DNA from 3 places in the Amycolatopsis lurida genome. Region 1 is predicted to be linked to each of the others. Evidence: riboswitches for the same ligand, from Rfam matches in the RefSeq annotation. Region 1 holds a riboswitch; each other region holds the start of a gene.
The links. Region 1 has a riboswitch for S-adenosylmethionine ahead of BLW75_RS38455 (aminotransferase class V-fold PLP-dependent enzyme). Riboswitches for the same ligand answer to the same signal wherever they lie in the genome.
Positions count from the first base shown of each region.

Region 2: linked by a shared signal. The riboswitch ahead of BLW75_RS30185 (methionine ABC transporter ATP-binding protein) and the one ahead of BLW75_RS38455 (aminotransferase class V-fold PLP-dependent enzyme) in region 1 are both predicted to bind S-adenosylmethionine.
Region 3: linked by a shared signal. The riboswitch ahead of thrC (threonine synthase) and the one ahead of BLW75_RS38455 (aminotransferase class V-fold PLP-dependent enzyme) in region 1 are both predicted to bind S-adenosylmethionine.

Region 1 covers NZ_FNTA01000004.1:7,051,941-7,059,483, reverse strand. The annotation lists gene BLW75_RS38485 (DUF885 domain-containing protein) at 1-75, opposite strand, end outside; gene BLW75_RS38480 (AsnC family protein) at 211-1,194, shown strand; gene BLW75_RS38470 (RluA family pseudouridine synthase) at 1,732-2,658, opposite strand; gene lspA (signal peptidase II) at 2,655-3,218, opposite strand; gene BLW75_RS38460 (hypothetical protein) at 3,243-3,875, opposite strand; gene BLW75_RS38455 (aminotransferase class V-fold PLP-dependent enzyme) at 3,895-5,250, opposite strand; SAM riboswitch class IV at 5,283-5,397, opposite strand; gene BLW75_RS38450 (M23 family metallopeptidase) at 5,526-6,209, opposite strand; gene BLW75_RS38445 (potassium/proton antiporter) at 6,341-7,543, opposite strand, start outside.
Region 2 covers NZ_FNTA01000004.1:5,219,612-5,227,154, forward strand. The annotation lists gene BLW75_RS30165 (resuscitation-promoting factor) at 1-701, shown strand, start outside; gene BLW75_RS30170 (DUF222 domain-containing protein) at 758-1,762, opposite strand; gene BLW75_RS30175 (GNAT family N-acetyltransferase) at 1,909-2,493, opposite strand; gene rsmA (16S rRNA (adenine(1518)-N(6)/adenine(1519)-N(6))-dimethyltransferase RsmA) at 2,534-3,370, shown strand; SAM riboswitch class I at 3,592-3,682, shown strand; gene BLW75_RS30185 (methionine ABC transporter ATP-binding protein) at 3,895-4,905, shown strand; gene BLW75_RS30190 (4-(cytidine 5'-diphospho)-2-C-methyl-D-erythritol kinase) at 5,026-5,991, shown strand; gene BLW75_RS30195 (ABC-F family ATP-binding cassette domain-containing protein) at 6,060-7,543, shown strand, end outside.
Region 3 covers NZ_FNTA01000004.1:1,859,536-1,867,078, reverse strand. The annotation lists gene BLW75_RS13905 (ComEA family DNA-binding protein) at 6-728, shown strand; gene BLW75_RS13900 (ComEC/Rec2 family competence protein) at 725-3,130, shown strand; gene thrC (threonine synthase) at 3,148-4,413, opposite strand; SAM riboswitch class I at 4,426-4,558, opposite strand; gene holA (DNA polymerase III subunit delta) at 4,694-5,677, shown strand; gene rpsT (30S ribosomal protein S20) at 5,729-5,989, opposite strand; gene BLW75_RS13880 (EamA family transporter) at 6,348-7,226, shown strand; gene BLW75_RS13875 (VOC family protein) at 7,250-7,543, shown strand, end outside.

The sequences.
Region 1 (7,543 bases):
CAAAGCGGGCATGACCGGCTCGGCGTCGAAGAGGGCTTCGACGAACTCGTCGGCGAGGGCGGAGACTTCGCTCATGTTTTCTATCCCCAGAGGTCGATGGAGGCGGTAACCCGACCCTAATGGAGACCGCGTACTACCGAAGCCGGGTTTTGCCGCGCTCGGGCGGCCTCTCCCCGCGGCGCCGAGGGCGAGACGGTAGCGTTCCCGGACGTGGCCGTGACCGATCCCGTGGACATCCGCCTGCTCGCCGCCCTCGCGGATCTGGGCAAGGCGGCCGTACACGAACTCGCGGCCAAGGTCGGGATGGACCCGCGCGAGGTCGCGTACCGTCTGGTCGCCCTCTCCGGCAGCGGATTGCCGCTGCTCGTGGGCGTGGAGAGCGACCCGAACGGGCTACGGGCCGCCATCGCGAGCGCGCCGCCTTCATGGGCCCAGCAGCCCCAGCAACCTCCGCAGCCTCAGCGTCCGCCGGGGCATTCGGGCCCGCACAACGTCCAGGGCACCCCCTCCGGGCCGTACAACGTCCAAGGCACGCCGTCGGGCGCGTACAACGTGCACGGCACGCCGTCGGGCCGCTACCCCGGCCCGCCGTCGGCCCCGGTGCGTCAGCCGATGGCGCCGCCTCCGCGGCCGCCCGCCCCGCCGCAGCAGCAGTTCGCGCCGCCCCCGATGGCGCCCGCCGACCCGGTGATGAGCACCTGGGGCGTCCCGCAGACCGCGTCCTGGGCGCGCGGCGACGAACAGCAGGTCACGCCGCAGGCCGCCCCGGAGGGCAAGAAGGGCCGGACCGGTGACGTGATGGAGACCCAGGGCCTGGAGGGCGAGCAGCTCACCGTCCAGCTGCTGGAGGTCCAGGACCCGGCGGACTACCTGTTCAGCGCCGCCGGCTACTCACTGGAAGCCGGGGAACGGTCGGTCGTGGTGCACACCGAGATCACCAACCGCGGGAACATCCCGTTCGTGTCGCTCCCGGACAACTACCTCGAACTGCTCACCGCGGACGGCAAGCCGATCACCAAGGCGCCGGTCTCGCTGACCTCGCGGCCGCCGCACAAGATCGGCGTCCGGCCCGGGGAGACCCTGGGCGGGCACACCGTCTACGTGCTACCGGACGCGACCCGCGTGGTCGCCGTGCGCTGGTCGCCGCGGCCCGAGCCGGACGAGCGCACGCTGACCTGGTCGATCGACGACTGACGCGACCGGCGCCGCGGTAGCGAAGGGCCCCTTCCCCACCCTCAAGGTCAGGGCACCGGCAAAGACACATAACTGCTGGTCAGGCGGGATGTAGGCGGCGATTGCGGCGCCAGCCGGGATTCGCCGCCCTTCGTATGGGGTTGCGGCAGGTGGGCATGTACCGGTCGGGCTCTGAGTGTCCACAGGGAACACGTCCAGGCGGCCGAGTGTCCGATTGGTGGCGATATGCACAGGTCCGCGTGGGGGTCGTGAGTGTTTTGTGTCGTTCTAACGACACAAAACACTCACGACCTCCACGCAAAGTGCACAAACCGGGCATTGTGGCCGGGTGGTGTCCCTTGTGGACACTCAGAGTACGGTCGGCTCCCGCCGGCCAGTCCAGAATCAGAGTGCCGCGCACGACCTTCGAATTACCAAGAGTGACACTGACCAGCAGTTGTGCGACTTGACCCTCAAGGTAGTGAAGGCCCCCTTCACGGAGCTAGGCGCAAGGATGGGGGCCTTCATGTACTTGAGCGCGCTCAGCCGAGCTCGCGCCTAGTTCTCGTCCTGCAAGATCCGCAGCGCGTTGGCCAGGTCGTCCGGGTACTCCGCCTCGAACTCGACCCAGCGCCCGTCGGACGGATGGGCGAAGCCGAGCGTCTTCGCGTGCAGCCACTGCCGGGAGAGCCCGAGCTTGCGCGCCAGCACCGGGTCGGCGCCGTAGGTCAAGTCACCGACGCAGGGATGCTTGAGCGCCGAGAAGTGCACCCGGATCTGGTGTGTGCGCCCGGTCTCCAGTTTGATCTGGGCCAGCGACGCGGCGCGGAAGGCCTCGACGACCTCGTAATGCGTGACACTGGGCCGCCCGCCCTGGACGACGGCGAACTTGTAGTCGTGCCGGGGATGCCGGTCGATCGGCGCGTCGATGGTGCCGCGCGTCGGGTCCGGGTGGCCCTGCACGATGGCGTGGTAGCCCTTGTCGACGGTCCGTTCCTTGAACGCCCGCTTCAGCACGGTGTACGCGTGCTCGCTCTTCGCCACGACCATCACGCCGGTGGTGCCGGCGTCCAGCCGGTGCACGACGCCTTGACGTTCGGCGGCGCCCGAGGTCGCGACGCGCAACCCGGCGGCGGCGAGCCCGCCGACGACGGTCGGCCCGGTCCAGCCGGGGCTCGGGTGCACGGCGACGCCGACCGGCTTCGAAATCACCACGATGTCGTCATCGTCGTGCAGGATCTTCATCCCTTCGACGGGTTCCGCGACGACCTCGACGGCCGAGGCCGGATCGGGCAGCGTCACTTCGAGCAGCCCGCCGGCGGTCAGCCGGTCCGACTTCCCGGCGGGCCTGCCGTCGAGGAGGATCTCGCCGGATTCGGCCAGTTCCGCCACGACCGTGCGGGAAAGTCCCAGCAGTTTCGCCAGCCCCGCGTCGACGCGCATGCCGTCGAGCCCGTCGGGAACGGGCAACATCCGCGCGCTCATTCGCTCGCCGCCTTCTTCTTGTCCTTTGTAGACGTTCCATCGTAGTCCTTGCCCAGCAAGGAAAGGATCACGATGAGCACGCCGCCGACGCAGATCGCGGAGTCGGCGACGTTGAAGATCGCCCAGCCCTGCCCGTTCGGCGCGAACGCGGAGATCATGTCGACCACGTGCCCCTGCAGCGGGCCGGGCGCGCGGAAGATCCGGTCGGTCAGGTTGCCGAGCGCGCCCGCCAGCACCAGGCCGAGGCCGATCGCCCAGCCGACCGAGCGCAGCCGCCGGGACAGCCAGACGATGGCGATCACGACGGCGATCGCGACCAGCGCGAGCACCCAGGTCAGCCCGGTCGCCATCGAGAAGGCGGCCCCGGGGTTGCGCACGAGCTGGAAGTACACGAGCCCGCCGAGGAACTCGACCGGCTGCTTGCCCTCCAGCGTGGACACGGCGATCTGCTTGGTGAGGAGGTCGATCCCCCACAGCACCGCGGCGACGGCGAACACCACGGCGACGCGCTTCTTGGGCAGCGGTGGCGACGGTGGCGCCGTTTCGGGCTCTGTACTCACTCCCCCATTGTCCACTGAGCGTGTTCAGGACTCCTCGGCGGCCGCCTTCGGCCTGCTCAGCAGGGCGGCGAACGCCCCGGCGAGCACGACCAGTGACGACAGCACCAGCGCGAGCTGTCCTCGCGCGAACACGATCGCGCAGAGCACGAACGCCGCGGCCACGACCAGGACCAGGACGCTGCGCTCCAGCCAGGCGAGCCCGGCCAGGCCGAGCGTCAGCAGGATCGCGCTCCGGGTGTCGCCGTCGAGATCGAATTCCCAGTAGCCGACCAGATCCGCCAGCACGATGGCGACCAGTCCACCGAGCGCGATCGCGGCGACCTTCCACCAGCGCAGGGCCTTCGTCCGGATGGCATAGAACAGCACCGTGCCGAGGTAGACCGCGAGGACGGCGAACAGCCAGCCGTCGGTCCGGCCGGCGATGTCGAACGACGCGTCCAGCGCGGCAGCGGTCTCGCGGCTCATCTCGACGCCGTACAAGCTCGCGTACCCGCCATCACCGACCCCATACAGATCCTGGGTCAGGAACCGCCGTCCAGCGGCGGGCGCGTAGGCGAACCATCCCCCGGACCACATCCCGCCGAAAGCCACCACCAGCAACTGGGCGAACCCCAGCAACGCCAGCGGAAACCAGTAACGCGGTCGCTCGTTCCCCATGCGGGGTGAGGGTAGTGGGTCAGGCGCAGAACGGGGGAAGCTCCCGCGGATCGTTCTCCGGCACCCAGCGGCCTTCGGGCTTCTCGTACTGCCAGCGGGCACCGCGGGCGACGATCTGGCGCAGCGCCAGGACGATCCGGTCCACGTGCTCGGTGGTGCTGCCGAGGCCGAGGCTGACCCGCACGGCCTGCTGCCCCGTCGAACCGGCCACGGCGATCAGCCGTTTGGTCGCCACGTGTGCGCAGAACGCGCCGTCTCGCACGCCGATGCCGTATTCCGCGGACAGCACGGCGGCGAGCCAGCCCGGGTCGAAGCCGTCGACGACGAAGCTGAGCGTGCCGACCCGATCGACCGGCGCGTCGAACAGCCGCAGTTCGCCGAATCCGGGGATGGCGGCGAGACCGCGGCGCAGGCGCGCCAGCAGTTCCTCCTCGTGGGCGACGATCCCGTCCCAGTTCGCGGCCAGGGTTTCGCAGGCGACGCCGAGCGCGTAGACGCCGACGGTGTTGGGCGAACCGGCTTCGTGCCGCTCGGGGCCGGAATTCCAGACCACGCCGAGGTTTTCGGAGTCACGGTTGACGAGCTTCGTCGCGCCGCCACCGGCGAGGTACGGCTGAGCCGCACGCAGCCAGTCGGCTCGGCCGATCAGCGCGCCGGCCCCGAAAGGCGCGTACAGCTTGTGCCCCGAGAGCGCGACGTAATCGACGTCCAGTTCGCGCACCGAGATCTTCCGGTGCGGTGCGAGCTGCGCCGCGTCGAGCGCGATCCGGGCGCCGTGCCGCCGCGCGATGGCCGCGATCTCCTTGACGGGCAACAGTTCCCCGGTCACGTTGGACGCGCCGGTGAGCACGACGAGCCGCGGGCCCTGCGGGCAGTCCGCGAGCGCTTCGTCCACAGCGGACACCGCGGCGAGGCGGGTCCGAGGGGTTTCGATCCGGCGGACGTTCGGTCCCTTCCACGGCAGCAGCGCGGCGTGGTGCTCGGTGTCGAACACGACGACCGAGGTGTGTTTCGGCAGGCTGCGCGCGAGAAGGTTGAAGGAATCGGTGGTGTTGCGGGTGAACACGACGGTGTCGGTCGACCGCGCGTCGACGAAGTCACGCAGGATTCCGCGCGTACGCTCGTAAAGCTTGGTCGAGACCTGCGAAGCGAAGCCGGCGCCGCGGTGCACACTGGCGTACCAGGGCAGGAATTCGTCGACCGCGGCACGCACCTTGTCCAGGCAGGGAGCGCTCGCCGCGTGATCGAGGTTGGCGTATCCGATGTCGCCGCCGGTGACCAGCGGAACCCGGAGATCGGCGCACGCGACCGCCGGGATCCGGTGCGGGGCAACGTCTTCAGCGGGGGTGCTGGTGCGTTCGAGAGCGAGAGTCATCGTCATCCTCCGGGCCAGGGGACCCACCGAGGATCCCGCGCTTGCCCGTCGCACCACGCGACGAGCCAGGTCCTCACCCGGGGCACCCCACCGCGGAAGGAGGGTTGCCGGTCAGCTAGCCGGGGCTTGACGCTGACACTCGTGACCTACGGACGAAGTTAGCGGATGGGCGGCCGATCGAGCCAGCCCTTGTCCGCATCTTGAGACGCCGCTCACGTGCTCCGCAAGCGGGAAGAACCGCTGCCCGGCGCCGCGCCGCGCCGGGCAACGGCAGGTCAGACCCGGAATCGGCCGGGCAGCGGGACGGTCGCGCGGGAGGAGACCTCGGTCGCGGTGCCGGAGTACTGATCGGTGCCCGCGGTGAACTGCCAGCCGCCGAAGGTCTTGCCGTCGACGGCTTCGCCGTAGGCCTCGGCGACCTTGGTCGAGACCTCGTCGTAGGACAGGCCGTTCCAGTTGCCCGCGCCGACCCCGAAGTCGCGCGAGTCGCCGCCCTGCGCGGCGGCCGCGGGCAGGGTCCACAGGGTGAAGTGCACGTGGGCGCCGGTGCTGCGGCCACCACAGGGCAGCGCGTTGCCGGTCCGGCCGAGAGCGTCGCCCGGGGCGACCTTCTGGCCGTCGGTGACCGCGATGCCCTCCAGGTGGTAGTACCCGGTCCGCCAGCCGCCGTCGTGGTCGACGGTCACCCAGTCGCCGCCGGAACAGTGCTGGATCCGGACCGTGCCCGCCAGCGGGGCGCGAACGGTCTTGTCCCCGGGGCTGAAGTCGATGGCGTTCTTCACGCCGGAGGTGCCGTTGTCCGAGTGGATCCCCGCCGAGTAGACCGACTGGCCCGGCTCGAAGGGCAGCCCGAACGCGGGAAAGGCGCCGGCCGCGGAGGCGGCGGGAGCAGAGAGAACCACCCCGACGAGTGCGGCAGTGACCCCCAGACCAGCGAACCGCGCAGGAAGCTTCGTCACCTTGCGTACTCCTTACCCCGTGACACTCACCCATTCGATGGAGTCGATTGCGGGGAAAGTAATCCAAAAGGAGTACAAATGGGAAGAAGTTTCTGAGATCAACCGACGAACAGCTGGTGGCGGTTCGTGACCTACTGGCCGGATTCGCCCTTCCACCTGGCGAGACGGCCCGCGCGGTCAACGGCCCGCAGGCGTCGTTCGGCCGCGTCACGGGCTTCGGCGGTGGTCACGACGAGTAACTGGTCGTGCTCCTGAAGCCGGGTGTTCTTGTTCGGCGTGAAGCCGGAGCCGTCGCGGACGAGGAGGCTGATCGTCGCCCCCACCGGCAGGCGCAGCTCGGCCAGGTACACGCCGTGCATCTTCGATCCCTTGTGGATCCGGACCTGCAGGAGTTCCGCGCCCATCTCGTCGAGCGGCGCGGAGTCGACGTCGATCTCGTGCGCCTCGGCGTGCTGGGCCAGCCCGAGGATTCTCGCGAGCGGGGTCAGCGTGGCCCCTTGGAGCAGCGTCAACACGATGACCAGCACGAACACCGCGTCGACCAGCTCCTGCGCGCCCGGCACGCCGGACGACAGCGGGATCAACGCGAGCACGATCGGGACCGCCCCGCGCAGCCCGGCCCAGGACAGGAACACCTGTTCTCGCCAGGGGATCTTGAATGGCAGCGCCGACAGCAGTACCGACAGCGGGCGGGCGAGCAGCAGCACGACCGCGCCCGCGACCAGGCCCTGGACCAGGCTTTCGAAGATCCTGCTCGGCGAGGCGAACAGGCCGAGCAACACGAACAGGCCGATCTGCGCGAGCCAGCCGAGCCCTTCGGCGAAGGACAGCGTGTCCGAGCGGTGCGGCAGCTTCGAGTTCCCCAGCACCAGGGCCGCGACGTAGGTGGCGAGCAGGCCCGACGCGTGGGCGAGCTGCCCGCTCGAATACGCCACGACGCAGACCGCGACCGTGGCCAGCGGGTACAGACCGGTGGCGGGAAGCGCCGCCCGGCGCAACGCGAACGCCCCGCCCCAGCCGAAGGCCAGGCCGATCACCAGCCCGGCGGCGAGTTCGTAGACCACCAGCAGCGGCAGCGACCAGTCGATGGTCGCGCCCTCGGCGAGGACGACGACGGCGATGTAGGCCGGGGCGTCGTTGATCCCCGACTCGATCTCCAGCGCGCCGACGAGCCGCTTGCCGATCCCCGCGGATCTCAGCACCGAGAAGACCGCGGCGGCGTCGGTCGAGGCCAGTACCGCGCCCCACAGCAACGCCATCCGCCAGTCCAGGCCCAGCAACCAGTGCAGGGCGGCGCCGGTGACCGCGATACTCACCACAACGGCCACTGTGGA
Region 2 (7,543 bases), 1.8 Mb from region 1:
TCGAAGGCGCCACCGTCGAGGTCAAGACCCTCAAGAACGTCACGGTCTACGACGGCGCGAACGAACCGCGCAAGGTCCAGACCAACTCCGTCACCACCAAGGAATTCCTCGGTGAGCTCCGGATGACCCTCGGCCCGGACGACGAGGCCGTCGGCGGTCTCGACGTCAAGCTGGTCGACGGCGCCGAGGTCCACATCAGCCGGACCGGCGTCACCATGGTCAAGCAGAACGAGGAAATCGCGCCGCCCGAGCAGAAGGTCGACGATCCGAACCTCGAAAAGGGCAAGACCAAGGTCGAGGACCCGGGCACGCCGGGCCAGAAGACCGTGACCTACAAGGTCACCAAGCGCAACGGCAAAGAGGTCGGCCGCGAGAAGGTCTCGGAAGAGGTCATCACCGAGGCCAAGCCCAAGATCGTCAAGGTCGGTACTAAGAAGCCCGCCGACCCGGTCATCGGGGACGCCGGCGCCTGGGACCGCATCGCGCAGTGCGAGTCGACCGGGAACTGGTCCGCCAACACCGGCAACGGCTACTACGGTGGCCTGCAGTTCAACAAGAGCACCTGGGATGCCTACGGTGGCGACGAGTACGCCGCGTACCCGCACCAGGCCAGCAAGGCCCAGCAGATCGCTGTCGCCGAGAAGGTCCGCGAGGACCGTGGTGGCTACGGCGCTTGGCCGCACTGTGGCAAGAAGGCCTGACGCAGATCATCCTCTTTCCTGAAGGTCACTCTGTGGGTTCGCTCGCAAGGTGGCCTTCAGGCCGTTAGGGGCTTCGGAGGCTGAGCCGGGTTCCCGGCTCTCGGTCTCGAGAGTCTCGCCCACCAGCGCGCAGGCCGTAAGTGAGCCACGTTCCTGGCCGGGTCTTGAACGCCACCGCTACGGGATGGGCCTTGGCGGCCCTGAGGCGGCGCCTGGGCGGGCTTGGGACGGTTTGCGGGCTCCTCGGCGGGCTCGGCTGCCTGAGGCTGCTCGGCGACCTGCTCCGAGCTCTTCCGGGGCATGGGGATGTCCGGGCCGGTTTCCGCGAGCTCGACGATCTCCGAGAACGCGTCCCCGCGCCTTTCGGCCGGCGAACGGTCGTCGGCTCCTCCATCGGGAGCCGGATAGGCCCGCGGCACCAGGAGCGCGTTCAGGCGGGCGCCCGTCTCGGCATCGAGGTCGCCGCGCATGTCCCAGCGGCCGGTTCGTTTCTGGCGCAACCAGAACTCGCTCCGCCGCCGTTGCGGGGCGGGGTCGTCTTTGGGTTTTCCATCAGGGTCCAGTTGTGCGAGCAGCTCTGTGCCCGCCACCGTGACGTCACGCGGTCTCGCGACGCAGGCGAGCTCGACCAAGCCCTTCTCGGCCTCGAGGCGCGCGCTCGCCGTGACGTGCTCGGGCAGCCTCTTCATGACCGTGACGATCCGATCGATACTGGCCTCGGCCAGCGCGCCGGTGGCGGCCGCGGTACCGGTCAGGGGCGCGACGGGGGCGATCGACGTGCCGTCGCGCGCCCGTCTCGAATTGAGCGCCAGCGCTCTGCCGGTCACTCTCTGAGCCTCTGCTCGAGGTACCCGGGCCACATGCTCGTAGAAGACGGCGATCGAGTTGTGTCCGTAGAGATCGCGGACACCACGTGACTCGATCTCGGCCAGGATCTGGCCGACTTCGGCGACAAGACGTCGCCCTTCGCGTAGCCGCGTCTGCAACTCCTCGAGAAGCAGTTCGGCGTCACCTTCCGGCAGATTGAGCGGGAAGGCCTTGGGAATGTTTGTGCTGGTCATCCTTCGATTGTCGAGGCAGATTCGAACGAATGCACGGTATCGATCGGGTGGATGATCATCACGCTCCGGCGGCGCCGACCTGCGCCGATCACCCTTGAGTGGGATGCGTGTCGCTGGGGAAAAGCCATCCGGATGGTGGGGTCGGATCAGGCCGGCCCCATGTCTGAGCGATGCCTCCGGTCCCACTCCTCACGGAGCACCCCGTAGACGACGGCGTCATGGACGCCGCCGGACCAGCGCCGGGCGCTCCGGAACCGGCCTTCTTCGACGAACCCGAGCCGCCGCCCGACGGCGATCATCCCCGGGTTCCCCGAGAACGTGGCGAAGTCCAGGCGGAGCGCGTCGGTGCGGGAGAACAAATAGGTCGTCCACATGCGCAAGGCCTCGGTGCCGAATCCACCGCCCCAATACCGTTCGTCGTAGATGACCAGCCCCATCCGCCGCCAGTCGGTCTCCCTGCTTTCCCAATACCAGCTGACCCGGCCGATCAGCCTTCCGTCGCTTAGATCGCACACGGCGAGGCTGGTGCGAGGATCGGGCGGTTCGGCTTTGATCGTGGTGAGTTCGCGCGCTGTGGATTCGGCGGCGGCCGTGCTCGGGGTGCCGAAGTAGGGGCCGTTCGTTTCGTGCCAAGGCCGCGCGGGATCGAGTAGGTCACGGAGCGGCCCGAGGTCGGACGGGCGCCAATCGCGCAGCCGGACTTTGTCTCCATCGAGTACGACGTCGTCCACCGGCCAATCGTGGCTTACCGGACATGGTTACGATCGTCGGGTGACTGAACTGCTCGGTCCTGCGGAAATCAGGGCGCTGGCGGCCGAGCTGGACGTACGTCCGACCAAGAAGCTCGGCCAGAACTTCGTGCACGATCCCAATACGGTGCGCCGCATCGTCGACCTCTCGAAGATCGGCGAAGGGGACGTCGTCCTGGAGGTCGGGCCGGGCCTCGGCTCGCTGACACTCGGACTGCTCGCGACCGGCGCCGAGGTCGTCGCGGTCGAAATCGATCCTGTGCTGGCGGAACGGCTGCCGAGCACCGTGGCCGAGCGAGGCGGGGCCGAAAGGCTGACGGTCGTCGGCGCGGACGCGTTGCGGATCACCGCGAACGACCTGCCGGCACGGCCGACGGCGCTCGTCGCGAACCTGCCGTATAACGTCGCCGTTCCCGTCGTGCTCCACCTGCTGGCCGAATTGCCGTCGCTGACCAGCGGCCTCGTAATGGTCCAGACCGAGGTCGCGGACAGGATGGCGGCGGGTCCGGGAAGCCGGACTTACGGCGTACCCAGCGTCAAGCTCGCCTGGTACGGAAAGACGCGCAAGGTCGCCGCGGTGCCCAGGGCGGTGTTCTGGCCGGTTCCGAACGTCGACTCCGCCTTGGTCGCGTTCGAACGGGGCGACGTGGTGTCGTCCGTGGAGCGGGAGCGGCTGTTCGCGGTCGTCGACGCCGCCTTCTCGCAACGGCGGAAGACCTTGCGGGCAGCGTTGGCGTCGTGGGCCGGTTCCGCCGAACGCGCGGGGGAACTACTCGAAAAGGCGGGTATCGACCCCAAAACCCGCGGGGAGCAGCTGGACGTCCACCAGTTCGCCCGGATCGCCGCGGCTGCCGGCTGACCACCCTGGCGCAGGTGACCGGGGCCGCGCGACTGCGTGGTTCCTCCCCTCGATTTGGCGCGGGCGAACCTTGTCTTAGCAGGCAGCGCGCCTGCCGGAGGTCGGATACGCCTGTCCGCGTCCCATAATATGGGCGGCCCATCCTGTATAATGGACGCGACCAGACGTGTGATCTGCGCCTACGCGCTTGCTTTCATCCAGTGGGATCGGTTTTACTCAGTAAGCCATCCCGAGCGACTGAGAGACCTGGCTCGCCGAAGTCGCAGCAACCACCCTCCACAGGGCAGGTGCTACAGCCAGGACCGATGGAGGCTGTGCCTAATGAACAGGGTCACCCACCCGCTCCTGCTGACCAGGCGACGTGTCGTCGATGAAGGTCGCCGCACGGTAAGTGCGTGTCGACGCTCCACCGTTACTGCCTGAGTTCATTCCCTTATCTCTGAATCCGTCCGTTTCCCGGACGGTTACTCGGTGACGGTTGGCGCGCTCGCAAGAAGCAGCGCCCCATGTGCATGGAGCCTTTCGTGATCACTGTTGAAAACCTGTCCAAATCCTTTCCCCTCAACGGAAATCCCGTCGTCGCACTGCGCGATGTGAGCGTGGACATCCAAGCAGGCTCGCTGTTCGGAGTCGTCGGTCCGGCGGGCTCCGGCAAATCGACCCTTGCTCGGTGCATCGGTCTTCAGGAGCGTCCCGACCGCGGTGTCGTCCGCCTCGACGGACTCAACACCGGAACCCTCGACGGACGCCGTCTCCGCGAAATCCGGCGCCAGGTCGGCGTGGTGAGCACCAAGCCGGAATTGCTCGCCGAACGCACCATCGCCGGCAACATTGCTTCGCCGCTCGAGCAGCTCGGCCTCGACGGGCCGCAGCGCCGCAACCGGGTCGGCAACCTGCTCGACCTGGTCGGGCTCACCCCCCGTGCGGGGCAGCGGCCGGGCGACCTGTCCGAGGGGCAGCTGCGCCGGGTGGCCATCGCCAAGGCACTGGCCGCCGGGCCGTCCGTGCTCCTGGCCGACGACCCGACCGCGGGCGTGCAGCCCGAGGAGTCCGGCGCGGTCCTGACCGTGCTCGACCGGGCGCGCGCCGAACTCGGTGTCACCGTGCTGCTCACCACACCCGACGCCGGCGTGGTCCGCCGTGTCTGCGACGACGTCGCGGTTCTGGAGGCCGGCGCGATCATCGAACGCGGAACCGTGCTCGACCTGGTCTCCGACCCCAACAGCCGGACCGCGCAGGCGCTGCTTCCCGCCATCGAAACCGGGCGGGCACAGGCCTCGAAGTACGACCGTGCGGTGGACGTAGTGCTCGTCGGCTTCGCCTCGGTCGGTGCGCTGCTGCCGGAGGCCGCCGGTCGCTTCGACGTCGAGCTCGCCACCATCGGGGGCGGTCTGACCCGGATCGGCGACACCCCGGTCGGCCGGTTCCGCCTCGGGGTGCGCGGTGAGCGCGCGGACGCCGCGCTCGCCTGGATCGCCGAACGTGGCGGCCACGTGACCCACCCGGTCCGCGGCCCGCAGGGCGTCGCCGCCTGATTTCTCCGCGAACGGGCCGTCCAGGACGAATTGCGTCCAAGGCGGCCCGTTCGCGTCTGCCCCTTCCATTCTCTTTCTCCTGATGGCAGCGCAAGTGGAGCGGCCACGTAGGCTTGACGCGTGCTCGCCGTCGTACCGCCCCCAGTGACCGTCAGGGTCCCCGCCAAGGTCAACCTGCACCTGTCGGTCGGAGATGTACGCCCGGACGGCTACCACGAGCTGGTGACCGTGTTCCAGGCGCTTTCCCTGACCGACGAGGTGACCGTCGCGGTCACCGAGGACCCCGGCGTCGAGGTCTACGGTGAAGGTGAAGGTTCCGTACCGACAGGAGCCAACAACCTGGCCTGGAAGGCAGCGCAGGCGTTGGCGGCCCACATCGGCAAGGCGGACGGCGAGTCCAAGGTCAGAGTCGTGTTGCGCAAAGGCATCCCGGTCGCGGGCGGGATGGCCGGTGGCAGTGCCGACGCGGCCGCGACCCTGGTGGGGCTCGCGTCGCTGTGGAAGCTCGACATCTCCCGGGACGAACTGGCGGGTATCGCCGCGAAACTCGGGAGCGATGTTCCTTTCGCGCTCTACGGCGGGACGGCGTTGGGCACCGGCCGAGGCGAGCAGCTGGTGCCTGTCCTGTCGAGGCACACCTTCCACTGGGTCCTGGCCTTCGACCAGCGTGGGCTTTCGACTCCGCGGGTGTTCGGCGAGCTGGACAAGTTGCGTGAAGAAGGCAGCCCACCGCGGATCGGCTCGCACACTCCGGTGGTGGAGGCGCTGGCATCCGGCGACCCGCGTCAACTGGCGCTGCTTCTCGGCAATGATCTGCAGGCGGCCGCTGTCTCGTTGCGTCCGGGGCTGCGCCGCACGTTGCGGGCGGGAGTCAACGCGGGTGCGCTCGCCGGCACCGTGTCCGGATCCGGGCCGACCTGTGCCTTCCTGTGCGCGGATGCCCAGTCGGCCGTCGAGGTCGCCGCGGAGTTGTCCGGCGCCGGTGTCTGTCGCACGGTGCGCGTCGCGCACGGGCCCGTCCCCGGAGCCCGGCTGGTCGGCGGGGATGACGCGCCGCGGCCGTCGCCGCCTCGGGTGCACGCATGAGGGTGTCCGAAATGGACACCGACTAATTCGTTTGTGATGCGAGCTTTTTGGAAAGGATCGGCTGAGGCATGGCCAACTTGGTCAACCTGGAGTCGGTGAGCAAGTCCTTCGGGGTGCGCCCGCTGCTCGACGGTGTTTCGCTCGGTGTGGCGGAGGGGCAGCGTATCGGTGTCGTCGGTCTCAACGGGGGCGGGAAGACGACGTTGCTGGAGGTCCTCGCGGGGATCAGCGAGCCCGATACGGGACGCGTCAGCCAAGTCCGGGGCTTGCGGATGGCCGTGGTCACCCAACGGACCGAACTTCCCGAAGGCAGCACAGTCGGAGATGTCGTGCTGGAGCGCTACGGCGCGGAGCACGAGTGGGCCGCTGACGCGCGTGTCCGGTCCATTATGGACGGTCTGGGCATCACCGCTCTCGGCATCGACAAGGAAACGGCGAACCTGTCCGGTGGCGAACGCCGCCGGGTGGCACTGGCGGCCGCTCTCACCGGTGAACTGGACCTCGTGGTCCTCGACGAGCCGACCAACCATCTCGATGTCGAAGGTGTGCGCTGGCTCGCGGATCACCTGCTCAACCGCAGGATCGCGGTCGTGGTCGTCACGCACGACCGGTGGTTCCTCGACACGGTCGCGAGTGTGACCTGGGAGGTCGCCAACGGTCGCGTCGAGCAGTACGAAGGCGGCTACGCGGACTGGATCTTCGCGCGGGCCGAGCGGGCGAGGCTGGCGGCGACGGCCGAGGAAAAGCGGCAGAACCTGGCGCGTAAAGAGCTCGCATGGCTGCGCCGCGGCCCGCAGGCCAGGACCTCGAAGCCCCGCTACCGCGTCGAAGCGGCTGAAGCGCTGATCTCCGACGTGCCGGAGCCGCGTGATTCGGTCGAGCTGCAGGCGTTCGCCCGCCGTCGGCTGGGTAAGACCGTGCTGGAGATCGAGGACGCCACGTTGACCGTGGGCGACCGCACCCTGCTCGATCACGTCACCTGGCGGATCGGGCCCGGCGATCGGATCGGCCTCGTCGGCGTCAACGGATCCGGTAAGACGACGCTCCTCAAGCTGCTCGGCGGTGACAGGGAGCCTGAGACGGGCCGACGTATCCAGGGCAAGACGGTCAGCCTCGCGCACCTGCGGCAGGAGCTCGACGACCTACCTGGCGATCTGCGCGTGCTGCAGGCGATCGAAGAGGTCTCCGGCCGGGTCGTGTTCGGAAAGCAGGAGCTCACCGCTTCGCAGCTGGCCGAAAAGCTGGGGTTCCCCGCGGCGAGGCAGTGGACGCCGGTCGAGGACCTGTCCGGTGGTGAACGGCGCCGCCTGCAGCTGTGCCGGCTCCTCATGGCCGAGCCCAACGTGCTGCTGCTCGACGAACCGACGAACGATCTCGATATCGACACCTTGCAGCAGCTCGAAGATCTGCTGGATTCCTGGCCGGGCAGTCTCGTCGTCGTTTCGCACGACCGATACCTGGTGGAACGCGTCTGCGACACGATCGTGGCCTTGTTCGGGGACGGCCAAGTGACCCACCTGCCGGGCGGGATCGAGGAATACCTCGACCGGCG
Region 3 (7,543 bases), 5.2 Mb from region 1:
TTCACGTGTTCGACCAAACCGCCCGTCCATCGGGACCCTCCGTCAACGCCAGGCTGGCGTGGCTGGCAGCGCAGCTGTCGTCGCCCACCCAGGGCCCGCCCGCGGGCAGGCTCGTACGCCGCTGGGTGCCCGCCCGGTTCACGGCGGACGGGATCCCGGTGAACCGTCGGTGGCTCGCCGTGGCGGCCGTGCTGATCGCGGTGGCCGTGATCGTGACCGGCGCGATCGCCTTGTTCGGACACCGGCCAGGGGCGGAGACCCCGCCGCCCCTGCCGTCGGCGAAGGCCGCCGGAGACGTCCCCGCCGCGGCGGGCAAGGCGCCTCTGGTGGTCAGCGTCGTCGGCCGGGTCCTCAAACCCGGCCTGGTCACACTCCCTCCGGGCGCACGGGTCGCCGATGCCCTCTCGGCGGCCGGTGGGGCACAGCCCGGAACGGATCTGGCCGGAGTGAATCTGGCCCGTCGGCTCACCGACGGTGAGCAGGTGGCCGTCGGTGTCCCCGTTCCCGCCGCGGCGGGAACGGCGGCACCGCCGGGGAAGCTCGACCTGAACTCGGCCACGGCCGAACAACTCGACACCCTGCCCGGGGTCGGCGAAGTGATGGCGAAACGCATCGTCGACTGGCGGTCCGGGCACGGCGGGTTCACCAGTGTCGAGCAACTCCGTGACGTAGAAGGGATCGGCGAATCCAAATATCGAAAGCTCAGGGAAGTGGTGTCCGTCGGATGAACCCGTCCGCCGATCCGTCCGAAGTGGACACCGCGTCGTGGCGAGGGCAGGACCTACGGCTGATACCGGCCGCGGTGACTGTCTGGCTCGGCACTCTTTCCGGGCTGTTGGGCGGCTGGTGGATCACGATGCTCTGCGGTGCGGCCGCCGTGGTGCTCGCGATCGCCGCCGGTGTCCGTGCCCACCGGACGGCGTCCCGGTGGGTGGCGGGCCTGGGTGCTCTGGCGGTCCTCGGCGTGCTCACCGCCGGTCCGGTGGCGCTGCGGATCCGAGCCGCCGAGCACGACGACCTCCGTGCCGCCGCCGCACGGGGGAGTGATGTCACCGCGAGGGTGGTGATCACCGAGCGGCCACGTCCGGTCCGCGGTGCCGGATATGCCGATCGCCGGGCAGGCACCCGCCTGGTGGTCATCGCCGCGGCGGTGGACACCGCGGTGACGGGTGAGCGGGTGGTGGATTCGTCCGGCCGGATCCTCCTGCTCGCTCCCGCCGAGGGGTGGACGGACCTGTTGCCCGGGCAGCAGGTCACCGCCTCAGGGCGGCTCGCGCCGCCGAAGGGAGCCGAACTGACGGTCGCGGTTCTCTCGGTGCGAGGCCCGCCGTCGGCCCTCGGGCCGGCGCCTTGGTGGCAGCGAGCCGCGGAATCGCTGCGTGCCGGGCTCCGGGAGCTGTGCGCCGTCCTCCCGGAGGAGCAGGCCGGTCTCGTGCCCGGACTGGTGGTGGGGGACACGAGCACACTGTCCCCGAGGGTCGAACGCGAGTTCACGGACTCCGGCATGTCCCACCTGATGGCCGTGAGCGGTGGGAACGTGGCGATCGTCTGCGGCTCGATCCTGCTCCTGCTGAGGGTGCTCCGGGTCGGGCCGCGGACCTCCGCCGCCGCGGCCGCCGCGGGGCTCGCCGGGTTCGTGGTCCTCGCCGGGCCCGCGCCCAGCGTGCTCCGCGCCGGGGTGATGGGGGCGGTCGGGCTGCTGGCGCTGGCGCTGGGGCGCCGCGGTTCGGCGCTGCCCGCGCTGGCGTTCGCGGTGGCGGGGCTCGTCGTGGCCGACCCCGCGATGGCCGCCGACTTCGGGTTCGCGCTTTCGGTGCTGGCCACGGCCGGGCTGGTACTGCTGGCGCCGAGGTGGGCGGAATGGCTGGTCGGACGCGGTGTCCCGGCCGGCTACGCCGAGGGGCTGACCATCCCGCTGGCCGCGTTCGTGGTGACGACGCCGGTCATCGCGGGCATGGCGGGATCGGTCAGTCTCGTCTCGGTGGTGACCAACGTGCTCGCCGCGCCGGTGGTCGCCCCCGCCACCGTGTTCGGCGTGCTCGCCACCGTCGTCGGCCCTTGGTGGCCGTCGGCGGGAAGGCTGCTGGTCCGCCTGACCGAACCCGAGGCGAGCTGGCTCATCACCGTGGCCCGTCACGGCGCCCGTGCACCGGGAGCGGTGATGGACTGGCCGGCTGGCTGGTGGGGCGGGCTTCTGGCGGCCGGACTGCTTGTCGTACTGCTCGTCGCCATCCGGCTGCGGCACGCCAGGATCCTTTTGGCGGTCGCGCTGGCCGCCGGGCTGCTCGTCTTCGTACCGGTGCGGGTCCTGGCCCCGGCGTGGCCGCCGGCGTCGTGGAGTGCTGTCGCCTGCGACGTCGGGCAGGGTGATGCCGTCGTCCTCGCCACGGGCGAGCAAGGACGGGCGATCCTGGTCGACACCGGGCCGGAACCGGGGCCGGTCGACGAATGCCTGAGCAGGCTCGGCGTCGACAGGGTGCCGATGATCGTGCTGAGTCATCTGCACGCCGACCACATCGGCGGCCTCGAATCCGTCTTCGAGGGCAGGTCGGTCGGGGCGGTCGCGGTGGGTCCCGGCCGGGCTCCCGCCTGGGCGTGGCAGCAGGTCGCGGACGAGACCGCGCGCCGCGGGATTCCCTTGCTGGAGCTGGCGATCGGGCAACGGCTGGACTGGCCGGGGTTGTCGCTGGACGTACTGGGGCCGCGGTACGTCACCAGCCGATCGGTCCGCGAACAGGACGGCACGGTGATCAACAACGGTTCCGTCGTCCTGCGCGCCGGAACCCCGGCGGGTCGGGTGCTGCTGACGGGCGACATCGAGCTTGCCGCGCAGGCCGACCTGATGGCCGAAGGGGCCGATCTGCGTGCCGAGATCCTGAAGGTCCCGCACCACGGAAGCCGTTACACTGCACCGGATTTTCTCAACGCCGTCGCGCCGCGCGCGGCATTGGTGAGCGTCGGCGCCGGAAACACCTACGGCCATCCGAACAAGTCCACTTTGGACAATCTGGTGGCCGTCGGCGCGTCGGTCGCGAGGACGGACACGGACGGCGACACCGCCGTCCTCGCTGACGCGCGAGGCCTCGCCCTGGTACGCCGGGGTGAGCCCCGCGGCCCGCCTCGTTCCTGAGGCGGGCCGCCGGGAACTCAGATGCCCAGAGCCTCGCGGACCGCGTCGGCCGAGGCGCTGACGGTGGCCTTGGGGCCGATCTTGTCCTCGACGGCGTCGAGGGTCTTGAGGCCGTCACCGGTGATCAGCAGGACGATCTCCTCGTCCGGGTTGAGCTTGCCGGTCTCGATGAGCTTCTTGGCCGTCGCGACGGTGACACCACCGGCGGTCTCGGTGAAGATCCCCTCGGTACGGGCGAGCAGCCGGATGCCTTCGACGACCTCTTCGTCGGTGACGTCTTCGATCGCGCCACCGGTGCGGTTGACGACGTCGAGGACGTAGGGGCCGTCGGCCGGGTTCCCGATCGCCAGCGACCGGGCGATCGTGTCCGGCTTGACCGGCTGGACGACGTCGTGCCCCGCGCGGAAGGCCGCCGAGACGGGGGAGCAGCCGGTGGCCTGCGCGCCGAACACCTTGTACGGCGTCTCGTCGACGAGGCCGAGTTGCCCGAACTCACGGAAACCCTTGTCCACCTTGGTGAGCTGTGAGCCGGAGGCGATCGGCACCACGATCTGGGAGGGAAGCCGCCAGCCGAGCTGCTCGGCGACCTCGAAGGCCAGCGTCTTGGAGCCTTCCGAGTAGTAGGGCCGGACGTTCACGTTGACGAACGCCCAGCTCTCCTGCTCGGCGGCGAGCTGGGTGGCGAGCCGGTTCACGTCGTCGTAGTTGCCGTCGACCGCGATCAGGTCACCGTCGTACACGGCGGTGGTCAGGATCTTGGCGCGTTCCAGGGTCTTCGGGATCAGCACGACCGACCGCCAGCCCGCACGGGCCGCCGCGGCGGCGACGGCGTTGGCCAGGTTGCCGGTCGAGGGACAGGCGAGCACGTCGAACCCGAACTCGCGTGCGGCGGCCAAAGCGACGGCGACCACGCGGTCCTTGAACGAATGAGTGGGGTTGCCGGTGTCGTCCTTGACCCAGACCTTCTTGACGCCCAAGGCTTTGGCGAGCCTGTCGGCCTGGATGAGCCGGGTGGCGCCGGGTTCGGTGTTGGGGATCTCTTCGACGTTCGAGGGAACGGGAAGGAGTTTCTTGTAGCGCCAGATGTTCTTCGGTCCGGCTTCGATGTCCTCGCGGCGCACGCGGCCGAAGTCGTAGGCGACTTCGAGCGGCGAGAAGTCCTCGGCGGAAACGAATTCGGGGGCGAGCGGCTGCCGGTGTCCCTCTTCCTTCGACACCAGTTCGACGGCCGGTCCGAGATCCGGGGTCTTGGTGGTGGAGGTCGTGCCGAGGGTTGCGGTCATCGCGAGGTTCCTTCCTCATCTGCCCCGCCATGGCGGGCCGGAATTGGCACCGTGTTCGTCAGCTATCCCGCGATCGCGGAATGACAGGCTGACGCCGGTTGCCGGGGCTTCATCGGGCCGTTCCCTCTGCCCCTCTGGATGAGCGGTATTCGATTGTCGGCACGCGTGTGCTCGCGTCGCCTCGCCAACACCGTACGACATGAGGCTCAGGTGGGGCCACCGTGCCCGCTACACATCACCGGACAAAGCACACGAGAGGAGGAGTGGCAGGATCGTCACCGTGACGACGCAAGGTTCCGCCCCATCGCCGCTGGTCCTGGTTCTCGGTGAGGAAGAGCTGCTGATCGAACGGGCGGTCCGCAGCGCCTCGGACGCGGCCAAGGCGGCCGATCCGACGGCGGATCTCACCCGGATCCGGGTGTCGGACCTCACAGTCCCGGCGCTCGCGGAAATGGTCAGCCCCTCGCTGTTCGCCGAGGGCAGGGTGATCGTCCTCGAATCCGCGCACGACATCTCGCAGGAGCTCGCGGACGGGGTGATGGCCTACGTCAAGGCGCCCGCCGACGGCATCGTGCTCGTCGTCGTGCACAGCGGGGGTGGCCGGAGCAAGGCCGCGAAGGGGCTCCCCGCCGCCTTGAAGAAGGCCGGTGCGGAGGTTGTCGAATGCCCGAAGCTGACCAAAGCCGCTGAGCGGGAATCCTTTGTCCGCAACGAGGTCCGCCGCGTCGGCGGGAAGATCGACGGTGCGGCCGTGCTCGCGCTGATCGACGCGGTCGGCTCGGACCTGCGTGAACTGTCGTCGGCCGCGACCCAGCTGGTCGCGGACGCCGGCGGAACGGTCGACGAGCAGGCGGTCCGGCGCTACCACCGGGGCCGCGCCGACGTGAACGGGTTCGCCGTCGCGGAGAAGGCCGTCGCCGGTGACAAGGCCGCCGCGCTGGAGTCGTTGCGCTGGGCGATGCAGCTTGGCGTACCGCACGTGCTGGTCGCGGACGCCCTCGCCGACGCCGTCCGGACGATCGCGCGGGTGTCCGGTGCCGGTCGCGGGAACCCGAACCAGATGGCGGGTGAGCTGGGGATGCCGCCGTGGAAGGTGCGCAAGGCGCAAGGGCAGGCCCGCGGCTGGGGCCAGGACGGGCTCGCCACCGCGATGCGGGTGGTCGCCCGGCTCAACGCCGAGGTCAAGGGAGTCGCGGCCAACCCGGAGTACGCGCTGGAGCGCGCCGTCCTGGAGGTCGTAGACGCCCACGGCACGAGCCGCTGAAACGGCGAAGGGCCCCGGCGACTCGCGTCGCCGGGGCCCTTCGCAAGCCGATCAGAGAGAGTTCGCGCGCTTCGCCAGCGCGGACTTCTTGTTGGCGGCCTGGTTGGCGTGGAGAACGCCCTTGGTCACGGCCTTGTCCAGCTTCTTGGCCGCGTCCTTCTGCAGTTCCAGGGCCTTGGCCTTGTCACCGGCGTCGGCGGCCTCACGGAACTTGCGGATCGCGGTCTTCACCGAGGACCGGATCGCCTGGTTGCGCTGACGCGCCTTCTCGTTGGTGGTGATGCGCTTGATCTGCGACTTGATGTTGGCCACGGGGGCGCTCCTCTTGAATCTCTCGGTGGTTTCACCGCCGCGCTGTGACCGGCCCTGCTGCTCGTGAGAGCGCGCGGGTTTCCTCCATGACGGAATGCCACACGACGGTGAAAGGCAAGCTTAACAGCCGTCCAGGGATGGCTCGCGGCCACCTGGGGACGGGTGCTTGAGGTACGGTGCGGAGCGTAGTGCCTAGGGTTCCGCCGCCTGCCCGCTCAGCGAAACACACAATCAGGGCAGACGGGACAGGTCCGAGCGGCACCATCGGCGGGGCCGGAAGCGCCGCCGTTCATCTGACGGGACAAAAGCCTGGAGGACCGGTGTTTTCCGCGTGCGCGGAAAACGTGAAAGGTCCGCCGTGAACGCCACTGCCCTGTCCTTCGTCGTCATCGCCGCCGTCATCCACGCGGGCTGGAACCTCGCGGCCAAGCGGATCCGTCGTGGCGGAGCACGTTTCGTCTGGGCGTACTACAGCCTCTCCGCGATCCTGCTCGTCCCCGTCATGGCCGTTTCGCTGGCCGTGGAGCCGCAACGTCCACAGTGGACCTGGTTGTTCGCCGCGGTGGTCACCGCGGTGTTCCACGTCACTTACGGGGTCGTCCTCCAGCGGGGATACGCCGTGGGGGATCTTTCCGTCGTCTATCCCGTCGCCCGCGGTACGGGGCCGCTGATCTCGGTGCTGGCGGCCGTCGTCCTGCTCGGCGAGCGGCCAGGAGTGCTCGGTCTGCTGGGCGCGTTCCTCGTGGTCGCCGGGGTGCTGGTGATCGGCACCGGGCGGGCACCGGCGCACGCCGACGCCGCCGATCGGGTCGCTCGCCGCAAAGGCCTGGTCTACGGACTGCTGACCGGTCTCACGATCGCCGCCTACACACTGTGGGACGCGCATTCGGTCACGGACCTCGGGGTCCCGCCGATCGTCTACTTCGGAACCGGCGCGATCGTGCAGAGCCTCCTCATGACTCCGTATGCGCTGAAGGACCGCGATGAAGTGTCGTGGCTCTGGCGTGAACACAAACGTGAGGTCCTCGTCGTGGGCGCGCTCTCTCCGGTCGCCTACTTGCTGGTGCTCTACGCCCTCCAGATCGCTCCGGTGAGCCTCGTCGCACCCGCGAGGGAGCTGAGCATCGTCTTGGGTGGCCTCGCCGCCTGGCTGGTCCTGGGGGAGGCGAACGCCGTGCGCAGACTGGCCGGCTCGCTGGTGGTGCTGGCGGGGATCACCGCGATTGCGATGGCCTGAACCCATCCGGTAGGGATTGAGCCATGGACGTGCTGAGCAGCAGGGTGCTGATCCACCCGAAGGACCTCGACGTGTCGACGGCGTTCTATCGGGACACCCTGGGCCTGGCCATCGACAAGGAGTTCCCCGGCGGGACGGTGTTCTTCGCCGGGAACGGGTCGATCGAGATCGTCGGTACCGGGAAGACCGGCCCGACCCCGGACGTCGCCTTGTGGCTCCAGGTCCGGGATCTGCCCGCCGCGCTCCGGGAGCTCGAGGAGAAAGGGCTGGAGCCCGTCCGTGGGGCACGACGTGAACCTTGGGGTCTGGACGAAGCG